3 regions of the Halomonas sp. IOP_6 genome follow, and region 3 is predicted to be linked to each of the others. Evidence: riboswitches for the same ligand, from Rfam matches in the RefSeq annotation. Region 3 holds a riboswitch; each other region holds the start of a gene.
What was found. Region 3 has a riboswitch for thiamine pyrophosphate ahead of K7H08_RS06950 (sodium:solute symporter). Riboswitches for the same ligand answer to the same signal wherever they lie in the genome.
Positions count from the first base shown of each region.

Region 1: another riboswitch for thiamine pyrophosphate. It lies ahead of thiM (hydroxyethylthiazole kinase); the one in region 3 lies ahead of K7H08_RS06950 (sodium:solute symporter).
Region 2: another riboswitch for thiamine pyrophosphate. It lies ahead of tenA (thiaminase II); the one in region 3 lies ahead of K7H08_RS06950 (sodium:solute symporter).

Region 1 is NZ_JAIRBO010000006.1:131,961-142,038, forward strand. It holds gene trhP (prephenate-dependent tRNA uridine(34) hydroxylase TrhP) at 91-1,461, shown strand; gene K7H08_RS12680 (DODA-type extradiol aromatic ring-opening family dioxygenase) at 1,454-2,191, opposite strand; gene K7H08_RS12685 (DoxX family protein) at 2,263-2,670, opposite strand; gene K7H08_RS12690 (LysR family transcriptional regulator) at 2,762-3,682, opposite strand; gene thiE (thiamine phosphate synthase) at 3,679-4,293, opposite strand; gene thiM (hydroxyethylthiazole kinase) at 4,283-5,092, opposite strand; TPP riboswitch at 5,117-5,212, opposite strand; gene K7H08_RS12705 (hypothetical protein) at 5,268-5,612, opposite strand; gene gloA (lactoylglutathione lyase) at 5,857-6,390, shown strand; gene K7H08_RS12715 (DUF6164 family protein) at 6,392-6,757, shown strand; gene K7H08_RS12720 (cupin domain-containing protein) at 6,779-7,471, opposite strand; gene K7H08_RS12725 (metal ABC transporter solute-binding protein, Zn/Mn family) at 7,608-8,642, opposite strand; gene K7H08_RS12730 (metal ABC transporter permease) at 8,671-9,561, opposite strand; gene K7H08_RS12735 (metal ABC transporter ATP-binding protein) at 9,545-10,078, opposite strand, start outside.
Region 2 is NZ_JAIRBO010000002.1:359,800-369,877, forward strand. It holds gene K7H08_RS05195 (NAD(P)-dependent alcohol dehydrogenase) at 1-69, shown strand, start outside; gene thiC (phosphomethylpyrimidine synthase ThiC) at 130-2,076, opposite strand; gene tenA (thiaminase II) at 2,121-2,819, opposite strand; TPP riboswitch at 2,910-3,066, opposite strand; gene K7H08_RS05210 (AAA domain-containing protein) at 3,793-8,640, shown strand; gene K7H08_RS05215 (DUF835 domain-containing protein) at 8,637-10,078, shown strand, end outside.
Region 3 is NZ_JAIRBO010000003.1:153,603-163,680, forward strand. It holds gene K7H08_RS06910 (DJ-1/PfpI family protein) at 1-232, opposite strand, end outside; gene K7H08_RS06915 (flavin reductase family protein) at 377-988, opposite strand; gene arfB (alternative ribosome rescue aminoacyl-tRNA hydrolase ArfB) at 1,112-1,528, shown strand; gene K7H08_RS06925 (DUF1289 domain-containing protein) at 1,632-1,853, shown strand; gene K7H08_RS06930 (proline racemase family protein) at 1,850-2,899, opposite strand; gene K7H08_RS06935 (alcohol dehydrogenase catalytic domain-containing protein) at 2,911-4,077, opposite strand; gene K7H08_RS06940 (NnrU family protein) at 4,211-4,789, opposite strand; gene corA (magnesium/cobalt transporter CorA) at 4,922-5,890, opposite strand; gene K7H08_RS06950 (sodium:solute symporter) at 5,925-7,313, opposite strand; TPP riboswitch at 7,303-7,410, opposite strand; gene K7H08_RS06955 (peroxidase-related enzyme) at 7,510-8,091, opposite strand; gene K7H08_RS06960 (hypothetical protein) at 8,291-8,998, shown strand; gene K7H08_RS06965 (CoA-acylating methylmalonate-semialdehyde dehydrogenase) at 9,048-10,078, opposite strand, start outside.

The DNA of each region.
Region 1 (10,078 bases), on a different contig from region 3:
GCTGAGCAAGACAGGCTGTTTGAGCTGGTTATAATCCGGCACTTTCATCACTGCGCACGCGCGCCATCGTCCTGATAACGGTGACTGTCTATGCAAGCTCCCGAATTACTCTCGCCTGCCGGTACCTTTAAAAATATGCGTTACGCGTTTGCTTATGGGGCAGATGCCGTTTATGCAGGTCAGCCGCGCTACTCTCTCCGGGTGCGTAACAACGATTTTAAAATCGATAATTTGCATCGTGGTATTGAGTACGCACATGCGCGAGGTAAGAAATTCTATGTTGCTTCCAACATTGCTCCGCACAACAGCAAGCTGACAACGTACCTACGGGATATGGAGCCTGTCATTGAGGCCGGACCCGATGCGTTGATCATGTCAGACCCGGGCCTGATTATGATGGTTCGCGATCGTTGGCCAGATCAAGAGATCCATCTGTCGGTGCAGTCCAATGTCGTCAATTGGGCCGCCGCTCAATTCTGGCAGCGCCAAGGTATTCGCCGCATTATTTTGTCGCGGGAACTATCCCTTGAAGAGATTGGCGAAATACGCGCAGAGTGCCCAGGTTTAGAGATCGAAACATTCGTTCATGGTGCGCTATGTATTGCCTACTCAGGACGCTGTCTGCTGTCTGGCTATTTTAATCACCGCGACCCCAACCAAGGCACCTGCACGAATGCCTGTCGTTGGAAATATAACACCATAGCAGCCACTCAAGATGATACGGGTGACCTGTTGCCAGCTCAGCACGTCGCTGAAACGGCGGTGGCCGACCAGGACGAGCTCTCAGCGCTGATCGAGGATGTCACTCGCCCTGGCAAGCTGATGCCTGTGTATGAAGATGAGCATGGCACCTACATTATGAATTCCAAGGATTTGCGTGCAGTACAGCACGTGGCGCGACTGACAGAAATGGGAGTAGCATCGCTTAAGATCGAAGGGCGGACAAAGTCTCATTACTACGTCGCACGGACCGCACAGGTTTACCGCCGCGCCATCGATGACGCCGTTGCTGGCCGCCCCTTTAATATGGGATTAATGGATGAGCTGGAGAACTTAGCGAACAGAGGGTATACCGAAGGCTTCTATCGTCGCCATGTTCACGATGAATTTCAAAGTTATCAGCAGGGTAGCTCCATCGGTGTGCACCAACAGTTTGTCGGTGAAGTGCTGGGCTACGATCCTGTTCGTGGCTGGTTAGACATCGAGGTCAAAAACCGCTTTGAAGTGAGGGATAGCATGGAGCTCATGTTGCCAAGTGGCAATCACCGCTTCGTGCTTGAACACATGGAGAACGTTCGCGGCGAAGCCCAGCGCGCTGCACCTGGCTCAGGGCACCGAGTTCGCCTCCCCGTGCCAGGTGTTAGCATTAGCCCGGAACAGAGTGAATTTGCGCTTTTAATGCGCGATCTGGGGTCGCCCAGAAAAAACCAATCCGTATCATTAGGTACTGCTATTAGCTAAACGCGTAGACATCCATCGCCAGTACGCCATGTTCCACGCTGTGGTGTAACTGAGTTCCATCTCCGCCTGCCCCCATGGCCACCAGTAAGGGCTGGAAGTGTTCTGGGGTCGGGTGGTTTTCCAGCGCTTTTGGAGCACGCTCCCAGTGAAGTAATGCCTGGCGATCATTGTCTTCAATATGTTCGCTAACCCACTGGGCAAACTCATCTACCCAGGCGGGGGTGGGGCTCCCTTGGGGCAGGGTTTCATATAAGTTATGGGTCAGGCTGCCCGAGCCAATAATCAGAACCCCTTCTTTTCGCAAGGCTGATAGGCGCTCGCCGAGCGTGACTAGCGCGTCATTTTCCCAGCGCACAGGTAGCGACAGGGAAACGACCGGTACATTGGCCTCTGGAAACATCAGCGAGAGTGGTACCCAGGCGCCGTGATCAAGGCCGCGCTCTACGCGTTCGGCGCCCAATAGCACTGCAATTTGTTCAGCCAATTCAGGGTTGCCAGGGGCCGGATACTGGCACTCGAAAAGAGCTTGTGGAAACCCGCCAAAATCATGAATCGTCTCTGGTTGTGCGCTAGTACTGACCTTGAGCGTAAGACTCTCCCAGTGGGCTGATACGACGACCACCGCACGAGGGGAGAGGCGCTTCCCCAGTTCGCGTAGGAAAGCGTGGGCCGGCGTTTTATTCAGCGCCAGCATGGGGGAGCCATGAGAAATAAACAGGCTGGGTAGCATCTTAGTACCTCCGTTAGCCTATAGCGGGCCAATGATGCCCGCACAAGCCGAAGCCAATGCGGGCAGAGCGGTTAAGCGAATTTGCGGCTGACAACAGCGCTACCGCCACCTAGGCCTGCCTGTACCACCAGAGCAATCGTCCAGAAAATAGGGAATTCCCAGCCACCACCCGGGTTTGAGAACAGCCAGCCATTACCCAGGTGTACCGAGGCTGCACCTAGCAGCACGGGGACTAGAGCAAGGCTTACCCAACGAGTATAGATGCCCAGTAAAAGTGCTAGGCCACCACCTACTTCGGCAGCAATGGTTAAGTAAGCAAGAACACCCGGTAAGCCCAGGGATTCAAAATAGCTGACAGTGCCTGGCAGGGTGAAGACAAACACCTTAAGCAAGCCGTGAGCTAAGGCCATTACGCCTAAACTGATACGTAGCAAGGCGGTGGCATGGAGGGTGAGTGGTGAAGTATTAGTAGTGGTCATAGCCGTCTCTCTTAGTCGCGAGCATCACGTTGGATGCGATAGTGCCACTTTACAGATGAAAGCCACTGAGATAATCCACTGTTAATGCACTTCACTGTTGCGATAAAGGCGACAATCCGAGCTCAATTTCCCATACTGGTGGGTCACCCCACGCCGCCGCCAATAACTCAATAAAGCGCTCTACTTTGGCAGGTAAATAGCGTCGGGCTGGGTAAAGCGCATGGATGTCTAGCAAAGCCGGCGGTAAGTCCTGCAGAATCGGCACTAGGCGTCCGTTTGCAATGCTATCAGTCACTAAAAAGCTGGGCTGTTGCGCTATCCCTAAGCCTGCTTCAGCTGCATGCGTCAGCATATCGCCATTATTACTCTCTAGGGGACCAGAAATACTAAGTAGTTGATGACCAATCCGCCAATCGCCACTGTTTTGGCCGCTTCGGTAGCGAAGGCAGCGGTGAGATGCCAAGTCTTCACTATTCAGCGGCGTGCCATACTGGGCGAGGTAATCAGGTGATGCGCAAAACAGCATCCGGCACTGGGTGAGCCGTCGCGCCACTAAGCTAGAGTCGGGCAGGTTGCCAATACGAATGGCGACATCGTAGCCCTCTTCCAGCAAATCAACGCGGCGGTCGTTGAGATCCAAACGCACCTCAAGCCCAGGGTGCGTTTGCATAAACTGTGCAACCAGCGGTGAAAGATAGCGTGTGCCGAAGCTCATCGGGCCATTGATGCGCAACTGCCCGCTCACCGTACTGGTGCCACTGCCGATTTCTGCCGCTGCCTCGTCCAAAGCGATCAGAATGCTTTGCGCACGAACGAGATAGCGTTCTCCCGCTTCAGTGAGGTGCAGCCGCCGGGTGGTGCGCTGAATAAGCCGAGCGCCCAATGCCTCTTCAAGCGCCATCACTTGGCGAGATACCCGCGTGCGAGAAAGGTCTAGCGCCTCGGCCGCGCGGGTATAGCTACCCAGCTCAGCGACCTTTACAAACGCCGCGATATGGTCGAGCTGGGTCATTGCGCGTGGAATGCCTGTGCAGCCAGGCGGGGGTCTGGCTGACCACAAATAGCAGAAATAACCGCAACACCGTTTGCCCCAGCGGCTTTCACTTGAGCCATGTGTTCAGCTTTTAGTCCGCCAATCGCGACACTGGGAAGTTGGCAGGCATTGGCAAGCTGTGCCAGCCCATCAAAGCCAATTGGTTGGGCGTGGTCTTGTTTACTGTCCGTCGCAAACACGGGCCCTAAACCGACGTAATTGAGCAATTCGACAGGTGCCTCCTGAAGTTGGGCTAGGGTGTTAATCGAAAGCCCGATAATGGCGTGTTGGCCAAGAGTGGCTCGCGCTGCTTGAACAGCTGTGTCGCTTTGCCCGACATGTAAGCCATCCGCTTGGCTGGCGAACGCCACGTTCAGGCGATCATTAATGATCAGTGGAACGCCGCTACCTGCTAACATCGCTTTGAGACGTTTGGCCTGGGCGATCATATGCTCGTCACTAGCGTGTTTATCGCGTAGTTGCACCATGGTAATGCCGCCCTGCACAGCAGCTTCAACGGTTTTTTCCAGACCCATGCCAGCGCACAGACCAGCATCGGTGACTAAATAGAGTGAAAGATCAAACGGCATGCACCGCCTCCCATTGAGCAAGAGTCGAAAGGTCGTCAGGGGATAATTGATACAGCGCGTCCAATAGCGCCACCTGGAAACTGCCAGGGCCTTGAGCCTGCTCGCCTGCACGGCTTCCAGCGATGCTGAAACACGCCAAGGCGGCCAAGCTAGCCTCCAGCGGCTGCGCGCGGTTTGCGGCCACAAAGCTTGCCACCAGCGCACTCAATCCGCAGCCTAAGGTAGTCACTTTGGGCATCAGCGCGTGTCCTCCACTAAGGCGATAATGGACAGTGCCATCGGTAATGAAATCGGTCTCGCCAGTGACCGCCACTACGCAGCGATGTTGCTGGGCTAGCGCAATGGCAGCGGTGGTAGCTTCCTGAGTGCTAGTCGTCGCATCGACCCCACGCCCCTGGCTGGCTAATCCATTAAGTGCTTGAATTTCTGAGGCGTTGCCACGAATAACGCTAGGTTGGTAAGCCAGTAATGTCTCACAAAGGCGCTGGCGAAATGTGGTGGCGCCAACAGCCACAGGGTCAAGCACCCACGGAATATCGTTTTCATGAGCAGTGCGCGCGGCAATTACCATGGCGTCAGCCCAGGGAGAGGAAAGGGTGCCAATATTGATGGATAGCGCGCCAGAAATAGCCGTGAACTCAGCCACCTCTTCTTGAGCATGCAGCATGGCAGGGGAAGCACCTGTCGCCAATAGCAAATTAGCGGTGCTGTTCATCGCCACGTAGTTTGTAATGCAATGTACCAGCGGTGTGGTAGTGCGCAGATCGCTGAGATAATCGCCGAGTGGGCGTGAAGGCATAATATCCTCCCGGCTGGGAGGTGATGCAGCTGCATCACGACTCCCTACGCCGGTGTTATCCGGTTCAGGTTCAAAGGGTGCTTCTCAGCCCGTGAAGCATGGGCGCCCCTGTCGTGATGGTACTATCCTTGGCTTAGATCAATCTGTAAAGCCTGGGAAACGCTATGAGCAAATATCAACGAAACGAGATGCGTGTTCCGTAGGTGAGCATCTCATCAGGCGTTATCGCCTTACCCTCAACACCAATCATTTCATCGCCACACTGGTCGGCAAACGTAAGCACGCCATGAGTGAGGCCCAGCTGTCCAAGGGTGTCGCGAATCTCACCGGTGCCCAAAAACGTGCTGACATGCCCCTCAGCATTGGTTAAATCAGAAACACCGTTCGCGTGATGGAAGCGAACCTTATAGATACCATCCATTGATTCAACTTCCACAATCGGTGAAAAGCCATTGTGTATGGCATGGGCTAACTGCTTTAACGTTATGTGGTCACCGAGGGTCATATCAATCGCGGTCATGGAAAACTCCTGTGGGCGCCTCAAAGGTGGGGCATCGCTCATGTTGCGGGAACTGCTTTTTGTAAAGTTTATGAATAATAAGTGTAGGGGTTTTGTTTAGTATTGCCAGTGCGCTTAATGTGACGCTGCGTTAGTGAATCCTACATGCTTGTAAGGGCTGGTATTATGGCTCTAAAGCCCTCATGGTAAGCGGTAAGTGAGGCTCAATGGATTCAATGATCAGCATTAGCGACAGGAGAGCAAAATGAGTTTTCAAGGTGAACAACATTCCGGAGTCGCGCCCGTAGCGCCGCAAACCCAAGGGTTTCGCTTAAATCACACCATGCTGCGGGTGAAGGATCCCGAACGCGCGCTAGCGTTCTACTCTAAGGTTTTTGGAATGCAGGTGCTACGCCGACTGGATTTCGAAGAGATGCAGTTTTCGCTCTATTTCCTAGCCAATCTCGAAAGCAGCGATAACGTGCCAGAAGATACTCAAGCACGCACTGCCTGGACCTTCAGTCAGAAAGGCTTGCTGGAGTTGACGCATAACTGGGGCACAGAAGATCAGCAGGATTTTGCCTATCATGACGGTAACGCTGAGCCTCAAGGGTTTGGTCATATCTGCTTTAGTGTGCCTGACTTAGAAGCTGCTCAAGCATGGTTTGATGAGCATGAGGTGACGTTCATCAAGCGCGCGGACCAGGGCAAGATGAAAGACGTTATCTTTGTCAAAGATGCAGATGGCTACTGGATCGAAGTGATTCAGGCAGACCGTATGGCGGCCATGGGCGACTAATATGGCCCACTTGCTGTTTCGGCTAAGCCATGTGACCGATGAAGAGGCGTTGGAAGTACGCCAGTTGCTAGATGAGCAGGGCTTTGATGTCTATGAAACCCAGGCGGGCTTTTTTCGCCTGGGTGTCGATGCAATTTGGCTGCGTAACACTGCTCAGCGCGAGGCCGCTGAAGCGGCATTGGCGGCGTATCAGGAAAAGCGTCAAGCTAAAGCACGGCGAGAGCACGAAGAAGCGGTTGCCAGTGGCAATGCACCAACATTATGGCGGCGCTTCCTCGCCCACCCCGTGCAAGTCGTACTGGTAATCGTTGCCGTGGTGCTGATCGCCCTATTAACGCTGCTGCCGTTTATTGGCTTGGTAGGCTAGATTTGTAAACAGTTTTGTAGATTAGCTGGGTAGCTTAACAGTGGCTAAGTGCCCGCGTTTTAGATAAAGCTGCACGCCTTCATTACCCGCGCGTAACTGAGGTGCCGCACCTACTGGGTAGCGGCACCAGCTGCCGTTAGCATATTCCTGCTCATCACTGAGCAGAGAGCCTTCCAGCACAAACAGCTCTAAACCACCGGCAAGCGGTGGATAAGACACTAGTGTATCGGCTTCCCAGCGCTCTAGGCTGACCCGCTCTGGGCCATACTGTTTTGAACTATAGGTGTGCAGCATTTTGTAAGTAATACCTGGCCGTCGGTCTGGCTGCCAGGGCAGCCTATGGGCAGGCACGGCCAGTTGCAGAATATCGTTTTCATCAAACTGGTGTAGCTTCACCAGAATAAGTGCGCCCTCTTCGCCTATTTGCGGGGTATGACCAGTGCCAATCGGGTTGCGTAAGTAGCTGCCTGCCGGGTAACGGCCATGCTCATCGGCAAAGACACCTTTTAGCACTAAAATTTCTTCACCACCACCATGAGTATGGCGGTTGAACTGGCTGTTGGGCGCGTAGCGTACCAAGCTAGTGGCTCTGGCGACTTCGTCGCCAATGCGGTCTAGCATCATGCGCTCTACGCCCGCGCTGGGGGAGTCCACCCAATGGTACTGATCCGGCGTGACACTGGCAAAGTGGCTAAAATCGGCGTTCAGGCGCATGGTGTTGGCTCTTTGCAGGGGGGAATTTACAGAGATGAAAATTTACAGCAGTAGTGCAAGTCTCCCCATCCCTGGGACAAAATGCAACGCAAAAAAATACCGCCCTGCGGCGGTATTCAATAGTTAACTTTTTCGCTTAATGATCATGACCATGATGGTCGTGTTCATGAGCATGATCGTCATGACCCGGCTGAGCCAATGCTGAGTGCAGCACGTTCGCGTTATGACGCATCATGCCTAAGTAAGTGTTGGCTTCACCCTCACTCGCCAGCGCATCGGCATACAGTGTGCCAGCAATCGGCAGGCCAGTTTCTTCGGCAAGCTGGTTAATGATTGCTTGGTTGGTCATGTTCTCGTGGAACAGCGCCTGCACGTTTTCCTGTTCGATGACATCCACCAACGCGGCCATGCTGGCGCCGCTGGGGTCAGCCTCGGTAGAAAGGCCGACAGGGGAAAGAAAGTTCACCCCATAAGCGTTTGAGAAATAGCCAAACGAATCATGGCCGGTAATCACGCTGGCAGAAGCGGGAATATCGCTCAGCAAATCACGAATTTCATGATCAGCCTCGTCTATTGTCGCTAAATAGCGCTCAGCATTCGCTTGATAACTTTCAGCATTAGCACTGTCTGCTTCGATTAAGCCATCGCGAATATTGGTAACGTAGACCTTTGCCTGCTGTAGATCCTGCCATGCGTGAGGGTCGTCATCACCATGGTCATGTTCACTGTGATCGTGCTCGTCGTGCCCGTGGCCATGATCGTCGTGGCCATGGTCGTCGTGTCCATGATCGTCATGGCCGTGTTCTTCATGATCGTGTTTGGCAAAGGCGCGGGGTTGAATGCCGTTGGTTGCGGTGACCAGGGCACCCGTATAGTCGCTAGACTCAATCAAACGCTCCATCCAGCCCTCAAACAGCAGTCCGTTAAAGACCACCACATCTGCGCTGGCCAGCGCGCGGGCGTCGCCTGGGCTTGGCGAATAAACATGCGCATCGCCGTCAGGGCCGACAAGCGACGTTACGTCAACGTGCTCGCCGCCCACGTTTTCGACCATATCAGCCAAGATAGAGAAGCTGGTAACTACCTGAACACGGTCGTTAGCCATTGCTGCAGGCAATGCCAGCATGGCCGAAACACCCACCCACCAGCGCGATGAAGAGAAAAGCGACATATAACGCTCCTTCAAAAATAACAAAGAGTTATGACGACTGTTCAAGCGCCAGCGGCGTTGTCTTACGCCGCAGCTTAGCGGCTAAGCTGTGATAGCGGCCGAACAGTGCCGACAGTAGATAACCCACCCCAGCCAGCAGAATAATGCTCGGCCCTGACGGGGTATCAAGATGAAACGAAATCAATAGCCCGCCGGTACTGGCGATCATGGCCAATACCACGGCAATACCTATCAAGCCTTCCAGCCGCTTGCTCCAAAACCGCGCCGCAGTGGCAGGCAGCATCATTAAACCCACCGCCATTAACGTGCCCAAGGTTTGGAAACCCGCGGTTAAATTAAGCACCAATAGCCCTAAAAAAACGCTATGTACCCAACTGCTACGGCGGCTTTGCCCGCGTAAAAACAGCGGGTCTAAACACTCCACGACCAACGCGCGGAAAATGATCGCCAAAATAATCACAATCAGTGTGCTGATAGAGGCAATGAGCAGTAGCGCTGTGGAGTTAATCGCCAAAATTGAGCCGAACAGCACATGGGTTAAATCCACGCTGCTGCCACCCATAGAAATGAGTAATACTCCGGCTGCCAGCGAGATAATAAAAAAACTCGCCATAGCCGCATCTTCCCGCTGGCCGCCCATTTTCGACACTGCACCGGCAAGTAACGCCACCATCACGCCGAACAGAACGCCCCCGGCGCTCATTACCGGCAGAGAGAACCCTGCGAGTAAAAAGCCCAGCGCCACCCCAGGCAAAATAGCGTGCGCCATCGCATCGCCAATCAGGCTCATGCCCCGTAGCACCAAAAACACGCCCAGCGGCGGGGCAGCCAGCGAAAGTGCCAAGCCACCCACGACCGCACGTCGCATAAAGCCATAATCAAAAGGTGCAACAAACCATGCATCAAGCAGTGCCAGCATGACGACCTCCCAAAGCAAACGGCACTACCTTGGCCGATGCATGTTGGTGGCTAAGCGCACTAGGCGCGACCCAGCGACCATGGCCACCACTTAGCATCAAAACTTCATCGGCTAGGCGGCTCAGATGATCCATGTCGTGCAGCACAATAATGATGGTCACGCCTTCATCAGCCATTTGGCGCAAAATACGAATCAAGATATCCACCGTATCGCTATCTACGTTGGCAAACGGCTCATCCAGTAACAAAAGCTCCGCTTCCTGCATCAACGTACGGCCAATCAGCGCCCGCTGGCGCTGGCCACCGGAAAGCTCACCCAAAGGGCGGTGGGCCAAATGAGAAATGCCTAAGCGCGCCATGATGTCGCGACCCTTGCGATAATGCGCCGCACAGTAGCCTTTCAGCGCCCCATGGCTTGGCCAACTGCCGGTCATCACCAACTCTTCCACGCTCATCGGAAAGGTAAGGTCCAGAGCCAGTTGCTGCGGTAACCATGCGCGGCGTGCTTTATCAACGGT
Region 2 (10,078 bases), on a different contig from region 3:
GTTGATGCTTACGATCTGTTTTCCCATCAGCGCGACGGCGTGTTGAAAGTGGCCCTTGAGGTCTCATAGTGTTCCTTTAACACTCAAGGGGCCACGTTAGTCAGCGAGACGTTTCAGCAAGGTGCTACTTTACACCTCCTGATACAGCTCGCTGCCTTCGCGGCGGAACTTCTCCGCTTGCTCCTGCATGCCACGTTTGACTGCCTCGGAATCACTTTCAGCGGTATTTTCCGGCGCGCGGTCCCGATAGGTATCGCGTACTTCCTGGCTGATCTTCATGGAGCAGAACTTCGGCCCACACATGGAGCAGAAGTGCGCCACTTTGGCGGAGTCTTTCGGCAGGGTTTCGTCGTGGAATTCACGGGCGGTGTCCGGGTCTAGCCCCAGGTTGAACTGGTCTTCCCAGCGGAATTCAAAGCGTGCCTTGGAAAGCGCATTATCACGGCGCTGGGCGGCCGGGTGTCCCTTGGCCAAATCCGCTGCGTGGGCAGCAATCTTGTAGGTGATGATGCCGGTTTTCACGTCATCTTTATTCGGCAGACCCAAATGCTCTTTCGGCGTGACATAGCAAAGCATCGCACAGCCAAACCAGCCGATCATCGCCGCGCCAATACCGGAGGTGATGTGGTCATAGCCGGGGGCGATATCGGTGGTCAGTGGGCCGAGGGTATAGAAAGGTGCCTCATGACACGCCTCGAGTTGCTTATCCATGTTCTCTTTAATCAAGTGCATGGGCACATGGCCAGGGCCTTCGATCATCACCTGAACGTCGTGTTTCCAGGCAATCTTTGTTAACTCACCCAGGGTCTCCAGTTCAGCGAACTGCGCTTCGTCGTTGGCATCGGCGACTGAGCCGGGGCGCAGGCCATCGCCCAGAGAAAACGCTACGTCGTACTGCTTGCAGATCTCACAAATCTCTTCGAAGTGGGTATACAGGAAACTTTCCTGGTGATGGTACAGACACCATTTGGCCATAATAGAACCGCCCCGGCTGACAATACCGGTCACCCGGTTGGCGGTTAGTGGCACATAGCGCAGCAGCACACCCGCGTGAATGGTGAAGTAATCCACGCCCTGTTCAGCTTGTTCAATCAAGGTGTCGCGGAACACTTCCCAGGTCAGGTTTTCGGCAATGCCGTTGACCTTCTCAAGCGCTTGATAGATCGGCACTGTACCAATCGGCACCGGCGAGTTGCGGATAATCCACTCACGGGTCTCGTGAATGTTCTGGCCAGTGGAAAGGTCCATGATGGTGTCCGATCCCCAGCGGATACCCCAGGTCATTTTGTCGACTTCTTCTTCAATCGACGAGGTAACTGCCGAGTTACCCAGGTTGCCGTTAATCTTGACCAGGAAGTTACGGCCAATAATCATCGGCTCGGATTCTGGGTGGTTGATATTGTTGGGGATAATTGCGCGCCCTCGGGCGACTTCGTCGCGCACAAATTCCGGCGTGATCTCTTCTGGCAGTTTTGCTCCAAAGCTCTGGCCAGGATGTTGGTGACCAAGAATACGCTCAACTTCAGCGGTGCCTAATGTTTGGCGGCGCTGGTTTTCGCGAATGGCAATAAATTCCATTTCAGGGGTAATAATGCCCTGGCGCGCATAGTGCAGTTGGGTGACATTCTTACCTGGTTTTGCCCGGCGCGGGGTGCGCGTTAAATCAAAACGCAACTGAGCAAGCGTGGGGTCGTTAGCGCGGCGATTGCCGTACTCACTGGTGGGGCCGTCAAGGAACTCGGTATCGTTGCGCTCTTCAATCCAGGCGCGGCGCAGGGCGGGTAGGCCTTTGCGTAAATCGTTGTTGGCGGCTGGGTCGGTGTAAGGGCCAGAGGTGTCGTACACCAGCAGCGGCGGGTTCTCTTCATCAATGCTGCTGGTTTTAGTGGGCGACAAGGTGATTTCCCGAAACGGCACGCGGATATCGGGCCGTGAGCCTTCAACGTACACCTTGCGCGATGCGGGCAGCGGCTGAATGGCAGCGGCATCGACCTGGGCAGTTTCCGCTAAAAAGTGGCTGGTTTTACTTTTTGAGGTCTCAGTTTTTACAGTTTTAGTTTCTAAAGTCTTCGTCATGACGGTCGTCTTCCTTCGTTGTTGATTATGGTTATTGTGTTGGCTTAATGGGTGCGACTTTTGTCTGTTAGATCGCTGTCTATCAGATCCAGACCCATCTGCCAGAAATCGATTTCCAGTCGCGTGGCGTCGCGGAAGATCTTGCTTAGCTCGGCAAAGCGGGCGGGGGTAACATCGGCAAGGCGGGCGTTGAGCCACTCAAGCTCAGCCTGCATGGCGGCCTGAAACTCCTGGCTTTCGTACATCGCTATCCAGGCATCAAAAGGGTTTTGGCTGCCGCGTAGGGTAGAAGGCTGAGCGTTCAGCCAGTTAGCGATTTCGCCGTAGCCCACTAAGCAAGGAGCCAGCGCTACATGTAAATCGAGCAGGTCGCCGCGATTGCCGGTGTCTAATACGTAGCGGGTATACGCCAGGGTAGCCCTGGCTTCGGGCAGCTCCTCCAGCTCTTGCTCGGAAATTCCCCACTCTTGGCAAAAGCCCACGTGCAGACCCAACTCCACATCCACAATAGCTTTTAAACCTTCATGGGCTTGGCGCAGATCAGCCAGCGTAGGGCTTTTATAGGCGGCCAACGCGTAGGCGCGGGCGAAGTGAATCAAAAACAGGTAATCCTGTTTCAAATAGTGGCGAAAGGATGCTTCTGGCAGCGTGGCGGTACCCAGCTGGCGGACAAAATCGTGCTCAATATAGGCGCGCCAGTCGTCATGGCAGGCATTAGTAAGATCAGCAAAGCGGTAGCCCATGGTGCCTCCGGTAGTAATGATCCGGAGGGCGAGCGATTGAGATCGAGTGAATGGCGCTGAAGGTGGCGTGCGATCGTGAGAAAGAGCTAGCCAAGGCCATCGCTTGATCCCTACGCCGGTACCCGCGCTCGTCATAGGAGCAGCGCATTAGCCGGATCAGGTTCAGCGGGACCAGCGCTTTGGCAGTATCAAGTGGATACGCCCTGCGCCATCTCAGCCGGATTCACCGGCACCCCGTCAAGCAGTTAGTGCCAAGCAGTCTAGGAGGACGAGAGAAGAGATGCAAGGGGGATAGTGAGTGAATAGTAGGCTTCTTAGAAACGTTGATGTACTTGGCTAACCTAACGCCGCCACGCGTCTCTCGATTGCTAGACACTCTAAAAATTACTGCACTTCATGGCCTGATAGGGCGGCAGGGGGCCGTAAGTTGTGAAATCGAATGAAAAAGCGAATTTAGTAACAATAGGTTTTCTCAGTACGGAGGCTATAGCGCTTGACCCTTAGGGTCGCCTTGACGTGTTCCACCAGTTTCATAAGAGATATCTTCAGATACTGTTCATGAGCACAGAATTATTGAGCAGGGAAAAACACGCAAGCACGCGAATTTTGGATAGGCTGCCAAAATTGGCTTTGCTCTCTTGGGAATCAATGGGGTAGAGTCAAATTGGGTGGCTGCAAAACCCCAATGAATGTGCCGTCGCGCGTTTATTGGGGTTTTGTAGCGGGGTGTATAATCACTGTTAGCTTTTCAGAGGATTCTTCCTAGTCCAGTCTTCGTAGATGGATTCTATCCATCTACGTGTGAGTTAGTAGGCTACTTTGGCGATCATGTTTTGTGGTACAAGGTTTGAGACCCGTTAAGACTATAAAAGCTTATTTTTAAATTTTCAGGGGGCTCATGTTAGAGCTTTCTCCTCCTTGTTGCATGTGACAAACTTTAGAATATTTATTCTTGAGGATAGAAGGTCAAATAATGAAAATACAATGTTTAGACCCACTAGGGATAAACGGCTATGAAAGAGAAGCGAACGAAAGGCTTGAGGCTACTTTACCTAACAATTGGAAAGGTTATTCATCCCTAGAGATGAGGGGAAGAAAAAGTGGAGAATTTGAAGGCGATTTAATTCTCGTAACCCATGACCGAATAATAAACGTTGAGTTTAAAAAGTGGTCAGGGAAAATCTTTTCTAAAAATGGCAAGTGGGTAGTACAGTTTCCTGATGGGCGAGAAGAACATCGAAGTAATGGTGTGCGCCAAGCTAGAAGGTCGGCTCAAGTATTAGCGACTAAATTAAAAGAGCGCTTAAGTAACAGGTTTGTACCTTGGGTTGATCATTGTGTGGTCTTATGTGGAACCGCTGGTAAAGAGGACCTACATTCTGATGAAAAAGACTATGTGTTCACGTTAGAGGAGTTCTCTAAAATAGGCGAAGAAAAAGTCTATAAGAAGTATTTTAAAAATGATGTATCATGGATGGTAAAGCGAAAAGAGGATGCTCCTAATAAAAACTTAAAACAATGGGATAAAATATTTTCTAGTAATAGTGCCGATTTTAAAGCAAAAAATTACTCAGCTAATAATTATGTCTTACAAGGCCAACCTCTATTCCAGCATAGAGATGGATTGTATTCTGAATACCACAGCCAACGTTCTGATAATCATAATTATAAAGCGCTGATGCGTAGATGGAATTTCACCTCTCCTTGTATCGTTGAGCATGCTAGAACTCCAGAACAAAGATCTTTAATAGCTCACAGAGAAAGTGATGTACTTGGCTACATAGCAAGCCAAGATGAAGAACTTAAGGATACATATCTTCGATTAGAGTATATACCTAGCGAGTTATCTTCTGATTTTGTTGAATTGTATGAATGGCCAAATAAAAAAGAACGCCTAGATACATTTGTGAGAAAGAACAGTGCAAAGCTTACTGAAGAAAATAGGCTCAACCTAATTCAAGCTCTCGTAAGTCGTTTAGCTAGCCTTCATGATATTGACGTAGCACACCGCGACCTCGGCAATCACAGTATCTGGGTATCTTTACCAAGTAAGGTTGTATTGTCTAATTTCCTAACGGCAACCTATCCAGACCCGAAAAATAAAACAGTGTCTAACATTCGTAAAATTCTTCAGCACAACCAGATTGCAACACCTGAAGAGTTGTACGATGATTCTGACGGTACACATTTTACTCGTGATGTATATTTAGCTACAGCTGCATGTCACTATATTGCGTTCGGCAAGCCGCCTGTAAAAGAAGATGGCATTTACCTCTGGGAACCAATTAAAGATAATTCAATATGCCAACTGCTCGGAAAATGGTTTGAAAGGGGGTTAGAGCTTGAAGCTTCTGCTCGTTTTAAAGATCTGCGAGAAGCTCTTACTGAGCTTAATAAACTATTGAATGTAGGTGAGTCTGATGGTGAAGATAAACTAGGCCTGTTAGCAAACTTTCACTCTTCAAAAAATATCTATGTTGATTTTGGAGGCACTAGCCCGGTAAGGATTGACGGGACATTCAATTTCTTAAAAGCTATCGATGATTCATTTGGCCTGAAAGCTTGGTTTGGGGTGAGCGACGTGTCAGCTGATGGTGGTGTTAATAGTCAGCTACTGTCATTTTTTAATAGGTTAGAGATTAGAAAAAATGCAGATATAAAGTGTCTACCCAAAATTTTTGACTATGGCTTAAACCCACAAATGACCTGTGCCTTTTTCCAGTTTGAATGGATAAAAGGCAGCACCTGGAAGCAGTTTGTTGAGTCTCAACAAATTGATGATCCTACTTTACAGATCAAGCAGCTACTATCGTCACTAATTGAATTGCATTCAGAAAATATTCATCATGGTGATATACACCCCGAGAATATCATTGTCAGTGACAACGGTTTGGTGTTTATCGATATCATCGAACTAGATGAGAGTAGATATACGCCTACTTACTCTCCTGATAATCACGAAAATATTCCTACGGCAAGTATAGATCGTTACGCTGTTGTGAAGATAATTAGTGAATTGGCAGTATTTAAGCAGTTAACTCATTTGAATAAATATGTAAATCAACTGTGCGAACTACCTGAAATATCAAGCCAAGAAATTATAAAGCTGCATGATGAGTTAGAGGGCATTATTAGTCCCCCACCTCTCAAACTAGTAAATACTTTTAAGATTTATCATAAAAACCTTCAGAATAGGCAGAGCGGGTTTTTGTCTGATGATGGTAAGTACTACCTAGATCTAGAAATAAATAAGGGAAATAACGGTGATTTAGTTTCTGTTCGAATCACAGGCGTGAAACATCGCTTGAGTATGCTTATTCATCCAGAAAAGAAATTTATTGTTTCAGCTAAATTTGATGAGATTAAACACAACGATTTCATCAGTAACAAGAAAAGATCAACCTTCGAGCTAAGTGGAGATATTCATTTTTGCGAGTCTGAGGGTGAAAGCTCTGAAGTTTTTTTTGATGAAATACTTGAAAGCCCGGTATACCAAGAACTTTGTAAAGATGTTGCAAGCTCGGAGGGAGGTAGTTCTAATCAAGTGACAATAGCGTCAACTAACATAAAAGGCTCCAAAGTAACGGATGTAAGAGATGTTTGGAAAGCTCTTGTTGAAACCGAACATGAAAGTAACCCAAGAGTTGAAATATCTACAGACCCGAGAATTCAGGGAGATAAGTATACGTTTCAATATACTAGCGAAAGTGCTTCTTTAGACTTTAACTTAAATACAGAACGTGTTTTTGTGTATGCAGAGAGGCATGGAGAGCTGCGAAGAATAGGAACTCTCGTTGATATTGGTCCAAATTCGATGGCAATAAACATTCGGAGTAAAGCGAGAGTTGAGCAGGGTGATACTTTGGTTCTTGAAGGTGCATTGACGGCATCATCATTAAATAAAAGGAAGTTAGCGACGGAGAACTTGGTAAATAAAAGAAGTGTTATCCGTAATATTGCAGATTACTTCTCCCCAGGAGTTGCCGTTGAACCAACTGAACAATCAGAGCCAACTGATGCTGAGTTAGATTCTTACACTGAGTTAGACTCTAGTGGGAAGGTGATCTTTAAGCTAAATGAACAGCAGCGAGAAGCTTTCAAAGGCTTGTATAAATATGGTCCGGTAAGCTTGCTTCAAGGTCCTCCGGGCACCGGCAAAACGGCATTTATTGGTTCTTTCATCCATTACTGTATTTCTAATGGTGCTAGAAGGGTGCTATTGGTCAGTCAATCTCACGAAGCTGTCAATAATGCCACTGAGAAAGTTAGATCATTATTCGGACGGAATAACACCGAAATAGATATCGTTCGTCTTGGTGATCAGCATGTACTTTCTGAGCAGCTTGACGATGTAGGAGAGAAGGCGCTCCAAGAACACTATAGAGATAGATTTAAGGCTGAATACGAAGAACGTATTACTAGGGTCGCACGAGAGTTAGGCATTGATGAAGAGTTTACAAAAGTAGCTACTGAATTTGAGAGGTCATTTGGTAAGCAATTAGACCGTATACTTTCACGCATGAAGGACACGGATAGTGACATCGCAGGCGCTTTAGTGAATCAGATCACAGGATTAAACAAAAAATTATCGGAATTCTTTTCCCGGAAAGCAGGTATGGATCTGAACCTAGTCGATATCGAGCTTGCTTATTATAGAGAGTATATTTATTCAGCACTGGCGAGACACTATGAAATTTTCTCTGGTGATTTATTGTCAAAATTCAAAAATATTGTCTCTATTTCAAATGAGTGGCTGAGCGTTATGGCTTCTAGCCAATCGCAATTCCAAAACTTCTTATCAAAGACACGTACTTTAGTATGCGGAACTTGTGTTGGGATAGGACGTAACCACTATGGGATCCAAGAGAACATTTATGATTTAGTAGTTATTGATGAAGCTGCTAGATCGCCAGCAAGTGAACTTGCCATTGCAATGCAGGTAGGTCGAAAAGTCCTTTTAGTTGGGGACCATAAGCAACTCCCTCCATTATTTGATGATGAGCATATAAAGGCAGCAAAAAGAATCTTACCAACAGTTAGCACTGATGAGTTCAAGCGCAGTGATTTTGAAAGAGCATTTGTGTCTAGTTATGGAAAGACTGTAGGGCGTTTCCTTAAAATTCAATATCGAATGATTCCGGCTGTAGGAAACCTAGTATCGGAATGTTTTTACTCAGAAGAAGGTGGTTTAGAAACTGGTAGGGGGGTAACGGAAAAAGCTTATCTAGAGATATTTGAAGAGATATGTACGCCAGTGACTTGGATTGACACTAGTAAAGCTATAAGTAAATCTTTTGAGTCTAAACCAACGGCTAAGAATGCAAACCAGAAAAGTTATGTCAATAGATATGAGTCTGAAATTATATTGGAGTTACTGAGTAAGCTAGTGTCTCATGAGAATGCTGAATTTCTCCTCATCGAAGATGATGAGCCTAAGATTGGCATCATTTGTATGTATGGTGAACAAGTTAAGCATCTAATTCGTGAGATCAATGGCGTTGCCTGGGCTCGAACATTACTAGAAAAAGGAATCATAAAGGTAGACACGATCGATAGTTATCAAGGTAAAGAAAACGATATTATTATTGTTTCTTTGGTTAGAAGTAACTCAAGCGGTAGTCAGGGTCATGTTTCTTCAGAGAACCGAGCAAACGTAGCACTTTCCCGAGCTAAGGAAGCTTTGTTCATAATTGGTAATTCGGATATGTGGCAGAGTCACAATGAAGGCTCTGCGTTTGGACGAGTATTTAAGTATATTTCAGGGAATAACGGAAAAGAGTACTCGGTTATAAATTCACAACTTCTGGAGGCTAAAAAATGAAGATTCAAATAAGTAAGGTTTGCTTTGGCTTACCAATGAAGTCTTTTTTTATGGATTATACTGTTAGTAAGAAGCGCGAGTTACCGGTTGTTAAAGAGTTTGTAATTAGACTTATTTATTCATTGACTTCTACTAGCATGGAAACTATTCAGGATTACTTTGGTTTCACGAGTAAAGAAATGCTGGCTATTGTTGATGATTTGCAAGAAGAGAATTTGATTGAGTGGGAATCTGGAAAGATAAAACTTACGTACTATGCGATGAGTAAGTTTACAGAAGAGGATGGGAATTTAAGACCTACCTTTTTTGAAGTAACTGACGAAGCATCTCCAGTCGAGTTTGAATTGTATAGTTTCCGAATGCTGTCTACTGATGTGAGACGTTCTGGCTCTCAAGATTTTAGTGTATCACTCAACTTGCCAGACGAATGCTACCGGAATTTATTGGGTAAAGCTCAAAATGCTTTCGATACAAACTTCAATTTATTTAGAGAGGTTGTGTTGAAAGAGGATGTGTTTTCAGAGGTGAAAGATCTGTATAAAATAAATCAAGTCTCAGATAGGTTTGACTCAACACTCCCGCTTGAGGTTGAGTATTTTGTAGATACCGAATCACCTAATATTTTGAAAATGAAATATGTTTCAAATACTGTTGATGACTGGGATGAGGACAAAGCAATGTTTTCACTCATGGACGCTACTATTCAAGCTGATACGGAAAAAGACTTGTATGAAAGTTTCAAAGAGTACCTTGAGGTATCGAATGATCCACTGCTAGTTCAGTATTGGGATGATGATGCTAGAACACTCAATATTAAAGCTATAGTTAATCATTATAAAAATGGACTAACCAAGCTAAATGACGACACATTTATGCTACTTGGTAATTTTTATACCGAGAGAAATCGAGACATCCTAATGAGTCGACTTAAGGTAGTATTTGAAGATAAGCCAGATAACTCTGGTTTGATTTGGCTAACCAATGCCGAATCTAAAACGTGGGGAAAAACTACTGATTTAAGTAAATTAGTAGATGAAGTTTATAGTTTTTTCGACAAAAGGAAGAAAACGTCAAAAGTAGTTTTAGGTATGGCTTGTGAGAGTTATCAGGAGTCGATGACCCTAAAGAATAATTTTTGGAAGCTGTCTGATGCTGAACTAATGGATTTACCTGCTAGGTTTGGCGGTGAAAATGCGGAATTTATGATTATTCCCGGCCTAATGGTTGCAAGTTTGTTCCATGCACAACTAGATGATAAACGTGATATTTCATTCCCTGTAGGTTATGTGAGCTTTGAACCTAGGTTTATTTCTGAAGTTTCCAACAAGCTTTTGGATTGGACAACGCTTCAACCTAATTACAATGACTTCTTTGATAAGAAAGGTATGAAGGAAGAACAAAAAGTTCGGAATAAAATCTTTATGCCAATACTTCAGCA
Region 3 (10,078 bases):
GATTAACTTTGGCAAAATCAGCGTTCAGAGCAAAACGATGGCCGGGCTTTTCAGTGTACGTTTGGTCACCTTCAAAATCATGAATTGCCGTTGCCACGGTATCACCGGCTACTTTATCGGGACACACCGCGTCGACTTGATGGCCAACCGCCATTAGCGACTGGAAAGGCACCATCGTTTCGTAATCTTCAGTGAAATCACCGGTAATCATTAGAATTCGTTTGTTGCTCATCTTACTTCTCCTTGTCGTTATTGGTCGAGGCACAGAGCACACGAATGGTGTGTTAGATGAGAGTAGCAAGCGCGGCTACGCAGCGGGTAGTAAGCCACTACTACATCCACTCACGACACAGGCTTATTGCATCGGTTAGCTAGATTACGCAGGCCGCTCAAGCACAAAGCGGTCACTGATGCGTACATAATCACTGCCTGCCAAGCGCCCTACTGGCTTTAGCACGTCCATATTGATGTGCCGACCATCCCATATCGCGTCATCAATATGAATAGCGACAATCTCAGCAAGCACTAGCGTTCCCGCTAATGGCTGATCGCCGAAACGAATTAAGTCGCGCAGCTTGCAGCCAAATGCGACCGGGGCATCTGCAATACGTGGCACGCTGATTCCCGGCATTTCAGCCTTCTCTAGCCCCGCTAATAAGAACTCATCTTGTTCGGGAGGAACACTCGCGCTGGTCGTGTTGAGCGCTTCTATCAACGTTTCATTGCCTATATGCACGACGCACTCAGCTAGTTCGGTTAAATTGCGCAGCGTGTCTTTGGGCAGCCCACTGCCGTCGAGCAGCGGTGAAAAAGCCAGGATGGGGGGATTAACGCTGGCTACGTTAAAAAAGGAGAATGGTGCGAGGTTTGTGTTGCCGTTCTTATCTTGAGTTGACACCCATGCAATTGGCCTTGGACAGACACTGCCTGACAGCAAACGGTAGATAACACCAGCACTCAAAGGTTGTTCATCTAGTAAGTAATTCATGGGTATTCCTATGGGAGTGTTTATAAATACATGCCAACGCGACGCGCCTTAATCCTTCTCAAATCGGCTCCTCGGCGCTAAGTATGCTAGCCTTACGAGCCACACGCGACATAAAGGAACTGAATGCTCACTATCTCAAATAACGTGACGATAGCGGACTGGGAAATCGATATTAGTCAGATCAGAGCGCAAGGCTCGGGTGGCCAAAACGTCAATAAAGTCGCCTCTGCGGTGCATTTACGTTTCGATATTCAAAGCTCTACACTACCGCCGATTTATAAAGAGCGTTTAATGGCGCTGTCTGATCAGCGTATTAGTAAAGAGGGCGTGGTGATTATCAAAGCGCAAAGCTATCGCACCCTGGAATTGAACAAAGAGGACGCTCTTGCACGCTTAAAAGCACTGATTCAAAGTGCTGGCAAACAGCAGAAAACGCGGCGGCCAACTAAGCCCACCAAAGGCTCACAGCGACGCCGTGTGGACCACAAAACTCGTAAAGGCAAAACGAAGTCACTGCGTGGTAAAGTGCCACTCTCATAAGACGTGAACTGAATTTATGCTATGCACTGACCATAAGAAGTGAACAGAGTAAGTAATTCTCGCCTAGCGCCGTTTTCTCACCACTGCATTGAGCTTAGCCATCATGTCCAGCGACTCATCCACTACACTCTGCGCTGCTCGTCCGCTGTCGCCCTGCATTCAGGTATGCAACATTGATCCAGCCTCTTCATTGTGCCAAGGCTGCGGCCGGACGCTAGATGAAATTGCCTGCTGGGGAAGTATGACCGAGGCCGAGAAGACCCCGGTATGGGAGCGACTTGAGCAAACAGGCTATGTCGACGCATTACGCAGAGAAGAGCGCTAGCCCTCTGCTGTATGCCGGTCACTCAGAATGTGATGCAGTTCGCCACACGCCACCATTGGATCATCGCAGTTAATCACGATTTTTGATTCTGCCAATACATAGCTACGGCCAGTCGTGGTGTTCTCCACCACTTGATAAGCGCCTTCTTGATGCGTGCCGGTGAAGGTACCAATAAACCCCGTTTCACGTAGTGATACGGTTTCTAACTTATCACCGATTGTCAGCCGACCTTCATAATTCATCAGCGCCAACCGCGCTGAGGTGCCCGTGCCAGTGGTGCTACGACAAATAACACCAGGATGTACATACGTTGTTGAACGCGAGCGAATATAGCCTTCAGCTACTTTCTCTTCCGGCCCCATAAAATGTAAAAACGGCAATGGCCCTACATCTCCCAGGGTGTAGTGGGAAAAGCCGCGCTGCGCTTGGATCGCCTCAACAATTTTATAAGCACAAGCGGCAAGCGCCTGCTCCTCACTGCGTACTAGCTTGAAGCCTAACTCTTCAGCATCTACCAAGGCATAAAAGCCACCGCTGTAAGCGACTGAGTAAGTAATTGCTCCAAGTTCCGGAACTTGAATCGTGTCGCGATAGGTGTCGATATAGCTTGGCAGGCCTTCACAGGTAACATACTCTACTACCCCATTGCTCACCTTTGCTTCAATTTGCACCAAGCCTGCGGGTGCCTCCAGTTTAAAGCGTTGAATCCCCTCTTTCTTGGGGACAAGACCGCTTTCCAACACAGCAGTGGCTGTACACAGCGTGTTAGAACCCGAATAAATCGGGTAGCCCATGACTTCCATAATGATATAGCCCGCGACGGCGTCTGGATGCGAGGAAGGCACCAACAGATCTACCGACATCTCCGGAATACCATACGGCTCTTCTAGCAGCAGCCGCCGCAAGCCATCGGCATCATCACGCAGAAATTCCATTTGTTGGCGTACCGTGGCACCAGGAAGTACGTCGATACCCCCCGTCACAATTCGGCTAACATCACCACCGGCATGAGTATCCATCAGTTGAATCGTATGCAGATTCTTCATTAACATTGCTCCTAGGCGGTGGTGAGGGAAAACGGTGCACCATGGGTTTCCCACTGCGCATCAGGAACAATAACTATTTTTCCCAAGTAGTTACTGCCACGGTTTACAAAGTAGCGCTCAGCGTTATGTAGATCTGATAGTTTAAAGGCCGCATGCAGTACTGGTTTTAGCGCCGCACTACGAATCCACTCGATCAGTTGTTCAGCCTCTTCGCGAGTGCCATGGGAAACACCAAAAATCTGCACTTGGTACAAGTAGACGCGAGTCCACATAATCTCGCTGATATTGCCACCACTTGCACCTGCAATGGAAAGCCGCGGATAACTGCTACGGCCTTGCATATCAACAATCATGGTATCGATAAACAGATCGGTCATCTGGCCACCGACCAAGTCCATCACTGCATCAATCGGCTTACCATCGGTGGTCGCCAATACACGCTCAACAAATGTCGATAAATCACCCCGATCGATGACTACTTCTGCACCCAACGCCAGAAGCGCATCGGCTTTATCCGGCTGGCTGACAGCGTAAGGAATAGCGCCCACGATCCGACAAAGCTGAATTAACGCCGTTCCAACACCGCCACTGGCGCCTGTCACTAGCACACGTTCACCCGCGCTAATGTTGGCAGACGTCATCATGTGATAAGCCGTCTGATACGAGCACATCCCCATCGCAGCAAGCTCTGCATCGTGCAGTTCAGGGTTGGGAACATGATGAAACTGATCGGCTGGTACTACGACAAAGTCAGCATAGCCACCATCAGCCCCGTGGCCATAATAATCTGGCGTCAGATTGATATCGCGACGCTTATCAGCATAAATATTAAAATCGAGCAGGCCTCGTTCTCCAATACGAGCAGCATCCACGCCCTCGCCTACTGCCACCACGCGTCCAGCAATATCAGCCCCTTGAATACGAGGAAACGTCAGTGTGGGCGAGCCTCCCATCGCAAACGATGTGACCTCCTCTTTCCCTTTCGTAGGGTAAAGTCCTTCACGCGCTTTTCGGTCAGTATTATTTTTGGCCGTTGCCGTTACCTGAACCAGCACTTGCCCCGCCCCTGGTTTAGGGGTAATAACATCCTGCCGATACTGCAATTTATCTACATCACCATGGCCTGTTAACAACATGGCAGACATCGTTTTCGGTACTTGAGGTACAGCTTCGGCCATAAATTTCTCCCCTGTGAAACGTTGGATGAACCTAGCTGACAATAACAAACTTTTGCTATTACTAAAGAGTTAAAAACAAAAACGGCGTCAACGAATATAAGCCATTGACGCCGTTAATGTTTATTAATAATTTCTAGCTAAAAACAGGCACGCCAATAACTAATGTATGCAGATAAAGTGCGAATAAAACATACGCTATCAAGCCAATAACGACGGTGGCTATTGTTGCGGGAGCCGAGGTTGGCACTGGGTTAACGGGCTGCAGGCGATCACGCTTTTTGGCTGCCTTAAAGGCCAGAATAGCCCACACCAAAAATGCTGCGAAAAAGATGATATCGCCAAGTCGTCCATTAGCCAATAAGTGTGAAAATGCCCAAATTTTTACGGCCAACATCATCGGATGACCAAGCTTCGCTTTGATAGCATTACGCGGCACATAGGCTGCCACCAGCATAATAAAGGCAGGCACCATCAGTAGTGCTACCGCATGGCGTAAGCCCATGGGGGGAAACCAAACGTAGATAGGGTCTAGGCGCATTTGGCCAAAACCGTAAATAGCAATTGCCAGTCCAATCACTGACACTACGGAGTACGCTATCTTCCAGGTGTTTTCGCCGTGTTTAACAATCTGTCGCTGACGCCAGTCTTCAGCAAAGATACTCACAGAATGGCTGCCAAGAAAAATCAGCAGGCCAATAATCATGATCGTCATAAAAGTGGCTCTCAGGTTATTTGCAGGTCATTGGTCGACTGCGAGGATGCCACACTAGCGCTCAAATCACATGGCGAACTATCAACTTTTCGCCGATGGCGACCATCTGACCCAGTTTAAAACCAGCTCGGTTTAAAACCAGTTTTTGCGTTTAAATAGCCAGATTAAACTACCACCGATACCCAGCATGGCTCCCCAAACAAAAAAGTATCCATACTGATAGCGCAGCTCTGGCATATACTCAAAGTTCATGCCGTAAATACCGGCAATAAACGTCAGCGGCACAAATATGGCAGTAATCACCGTTAATACCCGCATGGTGATATTTAGCTGGTGAGAGGAAATCGAGATGTAACCATCAATGAGATCACCGCAAATGTCGTAATACATTTGTGTCAGTGTATATAGGCGCTCAAAGCGCTCCTCTACATCCGTGATGGCATGCAGCGTTTCACTTTCTCCGCGAGGCAGATGGGCATAGTCATAGGCAGTAAGCTCTTGGGTAATGCCTTTGTGGTAGCTAAAAACACGGCGCATCTTTACTAATCGTGAACGATAGGCGGTGATTTTCCGCATCAGCACATCGTTACCATCTTCCAAAAGCTCATCTTCTATATCGCTTAGCTCGCTCTCAAACTCCAGTAAGCTATCGATATAGAAGCCTGCCGAAGTGTACATAATTTTCAGTGCGACACGCTCGGGAGATAGCGCCAGCAGCGTTTTCCCGTGCTCATTAAAGAGTCGTTCAATACTAAGCGCCTCACCGGCGTGCAGCGTGATTAGAAAACGCTCGCCAATAAAGAGGCACACCTGCTGAGGCACAAAGTTTAGCTGAGCATCAAACGACGAAATACCTCGGTAAATAATCAGGGTATGGTGTTCAAACTCTTCAATTTTCGGCGGATGGCGCTCTTTGTGGGCATCTTGAATTGCCATTGGATGACAATCAAAACGCTCCAATAGCTGGCGTTCACGCTCCTCAGGCTCACCTTTCATGTCTATCCATAGGTGGCTGCCAGGCATCGCTTGCCAGTCATCGATTAGGCGTTCATCGCCTTCGCGCACATCGCCTTCTGACGTCGTTAGTAGGCTGCGAATCATGATCGTCCCTGTTAAGTTGGCTCACGGCTTAACGTTACGGCCTAACGCTTCGTCGATTAGGCAGATATGCCATTGTAACGCTGACGACAATAGACGCCAGCAACGCCCCTAGAAAAGGCCCCAACGTTGGGATACTGCCTGGAAAGGTAGCCGCCATGATGCCAGCTGCGATGCTTCCCTGGCTTAGCCATCCCGGCAGTATTGCCCCTACTAACCCAGCGATACCGCCACCAATCGCCGCAACTGGCGTCATACGTTGCCACAGGCCAAGCAGCACAGGCACCACGATGGCAGCGCAAAGCAAGTCGGCTATCAAGAAGAGCCGTAGAACTGACAATCCTTGCAGGGCAATAAATACCACCGGCACCATCATTGCGACCGTTATCCAACGTGCGGTCGTTAAAGATGTTGCATGTCGTTCACCGCCACGCCCTACTATCACCGACGCTATACCGTTTTGCAGCGTATCAACACTTGAGGTCACTAGCGTGACTGCCAACACCAATGCAGGTAACGCCACCCAGGCAGGCGCATCTGTTAACAGCGCAAAGAAAGGAATAGGTGGTTCTCCCAAAGCAACACCGCTCATGGCGGCCATGATGCCGACACCGCCGATCACCATCACAACCAGTACGGTCAGACCGCCGCCTAGCCAAGCGCCACGACCTAAGCTCTGGTCATCTTGGGCAGCCCATACACGCTGCCAATAGCCCTGGTGAAAAAGATTGGCGGCGGTCACCGCAATCACGAGCGTCAGGGCAACACTGAGCGCACTTGCAATAGGAATAGAGGGCATGACTGCATCATTCGGCATGGTTGGTAGCCGCCAAATCGCAACGCTACCTACGGCTAATAACAGGGCTAGTAAAAGCCATGCCTGCCAGCGATCCGTTGCGAGACTTGCGCGCAACCCACCAATCACCGTATACACCAAGGTAGTGAGCGCAACGCCAATAATCACTAGTGCAGGTGGTACATCGGAAAGTAGCGCGGTAATAGCACCTATCGCCGTCAGTTCCGCTGCTAAAAAACAGCCCATGTAGGCTACGGATACCAGTAGCACCCAATGACGCACCCCCTTGCCGTAACAGGCGTGGGCGAATTCGGCGATGCTTCTGCCTTCTGGCAATGCACGACGAATTTTTGGTCCGTACAACCCCAACACGATAAACGGCAGCGCAGAGCCAATGGCATAGCCTGCCAACGCTAAAGGACCAACAAAGGCACCAATTTCAGGCGGCGCAAACAGAATCCAGGCGCCCATTCCCGAGGCTAAAAAGGAGAATCCAAGTGTGGAAGCGGTTTGCGAGTTTCTTGCTGTGACATAGTCATCAAGCGACCCCTGCACATGACGTGCACGCAGGCCCAGAAAAGCAAAACAGAATAGCGCCGTACCAAGTACGGCTGACGTTAGGTAAGGCATGTCGCACTTCCTCCGCCGGTATGAACCGGATCAGGTTCCAGGGTCTGCGCAGTGCGCATTCTCAGCCCAACAGCTGCGGGCTCCCCTGGCGACAGTGAATGGAGACGCTATCCTCGGCGAAAGCGGCTCGTTAGTAAAGGCTGGGCGTTAGTAAAATTTATCCGCGAGTCACGCCTAGATGTGCGTCTTTATCCTACTAACGCGGTAGGCGTCCCATCAAATAAAACTCCTCATTGGGGGGCGTACCCGTCATGGTCACTAACCGATTCGACATGCCGAAAAAAGCAGCAATGGCGCCAATATCCCAACAGTCCTCTAGCGTAAAACCTACTTTCTCTAATGTTGTTTGCCACGCGGCAGAGAACTCCCCAACCTCAATCCCGCAGTGCAATGCAAAGTCCAGCATTACTCGATGGCGTTCGCTTAGCCCTGCCGCCAGATGATTGATAGCGACATTGTCAGCGACTAAAGGGTCTTTACTATAAATTCTCAATAGCGCGCCATGGGCAACAACACAATAGAGGCAACGATTGCGAGCACTGGTAGCCACAACAATCATCTCTTTCTCAGCTTTAGTCAGCGTGTCGGATTCACGCTCCATCAAAGCATCGTGATAAGCAAAAAAAGCGCGGAACTCCTCAGGGCGATGCGCTAGCATTAAGAATACATTGGGCACGAATCCCGCCTTGCTTTGCACTTTTAATATTGCATCGCGAATATCGTCAGGCAGTTCATCCAGCGTTTCTGGTACACGGAAACGGCTAAGTCGATTAGTCATCGTTACACCTCACTTCCTGATTGAGCTTTAAATTTTTGTTTTGATTAAACAATTATGTTTTTGGATAACGCGATTCGGTAACAAAACACTAAACAAAGTGACTTTCAATCGCGGCTAACGCTGTCCATACTCTCAACTATTCAATGACCTATAAGCCGTGCAGTAAATACATCAAACGGCAATTAACAGGGACACCAAAATGCATTATTCCGAAGCCAAAGAGCATACGCCTGGGCGCTTGCATACTCTTTTTGCCGACCCTTATTGCGCATTTAAAAACGACACCGATGAGCGTCAGCTTCATATCCGGGTAATGCTGCACACCCTTCTTGCCCTGCCTATGCATCACGCGCGTGCCACCCTCCGGGTTATCCATGGCTGGGAAAACGGCGGCTTCGAGCCAAGTGATCTAAAGCACAAGGACTTCCCGCTTGCCTCTTTAGATGATTTCCACCGAGTGGTTAACGAGGTCTCCTCGAACCCTCAAGAACACGAGACATCGTTAAGCGCTAGCACGTCGCTCATCTCAGCACCACTAGCTAGCGTATTCGCCAGCGCAGAAGCCGATGGCATCATCGTTTCTGACACGCTGCGCAGCACACCTGCCCGCTGGCCTGCTTTGAAAGGTGGTTTAGCCATTTATACGCTCTTCAAAATGTATCATCGCTTAGTTTATGGCGAAGATGATAACTACCGCTGCTCTCAGTGTGAAACGCCTGATGGCCTGCGTGAGCTGCATGAATTTCATCTCGAAGAAGGTGAATTTGCGCTGCTAGTTCCTCACATAGTTCCTCACAACGCAAAAACGCAAACTGCCACTCCCACCATTCTCGTTATGCACGCCAGTCAGCTTGGCCCTATCGGCCAACTCCTAAAAAGAAGTCTGCCGTTATTTCAGGATACTTAAGCCGAAACGTTAAAAGCCCCGCTTATCGCGGGGCTTTTTCATGGTGCAATTAACTCAACGAAATAGTGCTATTAATACCGCTAGATACATTTTCTGGCTCAAACCAGCGGGCAGTGACCGTTTTGGTCTGCGTCCAGAAGGTAATTGCCTGCTTGCCATTCGGCCCCAAGTCGCCAAGCTTGGAAGCTCGCGAACCCGTAAAACTGAAGTACGCGACGGGTACAGGGATCGGCACGTTGATACCAATCTGGCCTACGTCGATATCGGTTTCAAAGCGCCGTGCTACCCAGCCTGAGTTAGTAAAGATCGACGTACCGTTACCGTTAGGGTTAGCGTTGATAAACGCAATCGCGTCATCCAGCGTCTCCACACTGATCACGCATAGCACGGGGCCAAAAATTTCTTCCCGGTACACCGTCATATCAGCGGTCACATCGGCAAACAGAGTTGGGCCAACAAAGTTGCCGTTTGGATAGCCCTCTACCGTGCAATCACGGCCGTCCACCAGCAGCTTAGCACCCTCTTTCTCACCCGCTGAAATCAGGCGTTCAACGCGCTCTTTCGCTTGTGGTGAGACAAGCGGCCCTAGGTCTGCATCGCGCTGAGTGCCAGGGCCAACTTTCATGCTGCGCGCGCCTTCCTCAATATCTTTCAGCCACTCTCGCGCTTCACCGACTAGCACGACAACCGAGTTAGCCATGCAGCGCTGGCCAGCAGCACCAAACGCCGAGCCGAGTAGGCTATCAATCGCCTGACTGCGGTTGGCATCCGGCATAACAACGCAGTGGTTTTTAGCTCCCATCATCGACTGCATACGCTTTCCAGCGGCGGCGGCACGGTTGTAAAGCAAGGAGCCCACATGGGTCGAGCCAATAAACGAAAGCGCTTTAATATCCTGATGGTCGGCGATTTGGTTGGCAACATCAGGACCGCCGTGAACCACGTTTAGAACGCCGGCTGGAACGCCCGCCTCATGGGCAAGTTCAACCAGCCGCATGGTGGAACTGGGGTCTTGCTCAGACGGTTTCAGGACAAAGGTATTTCCCGTTGCGATGGCAAGCGGGAACATAAAACAGGGCA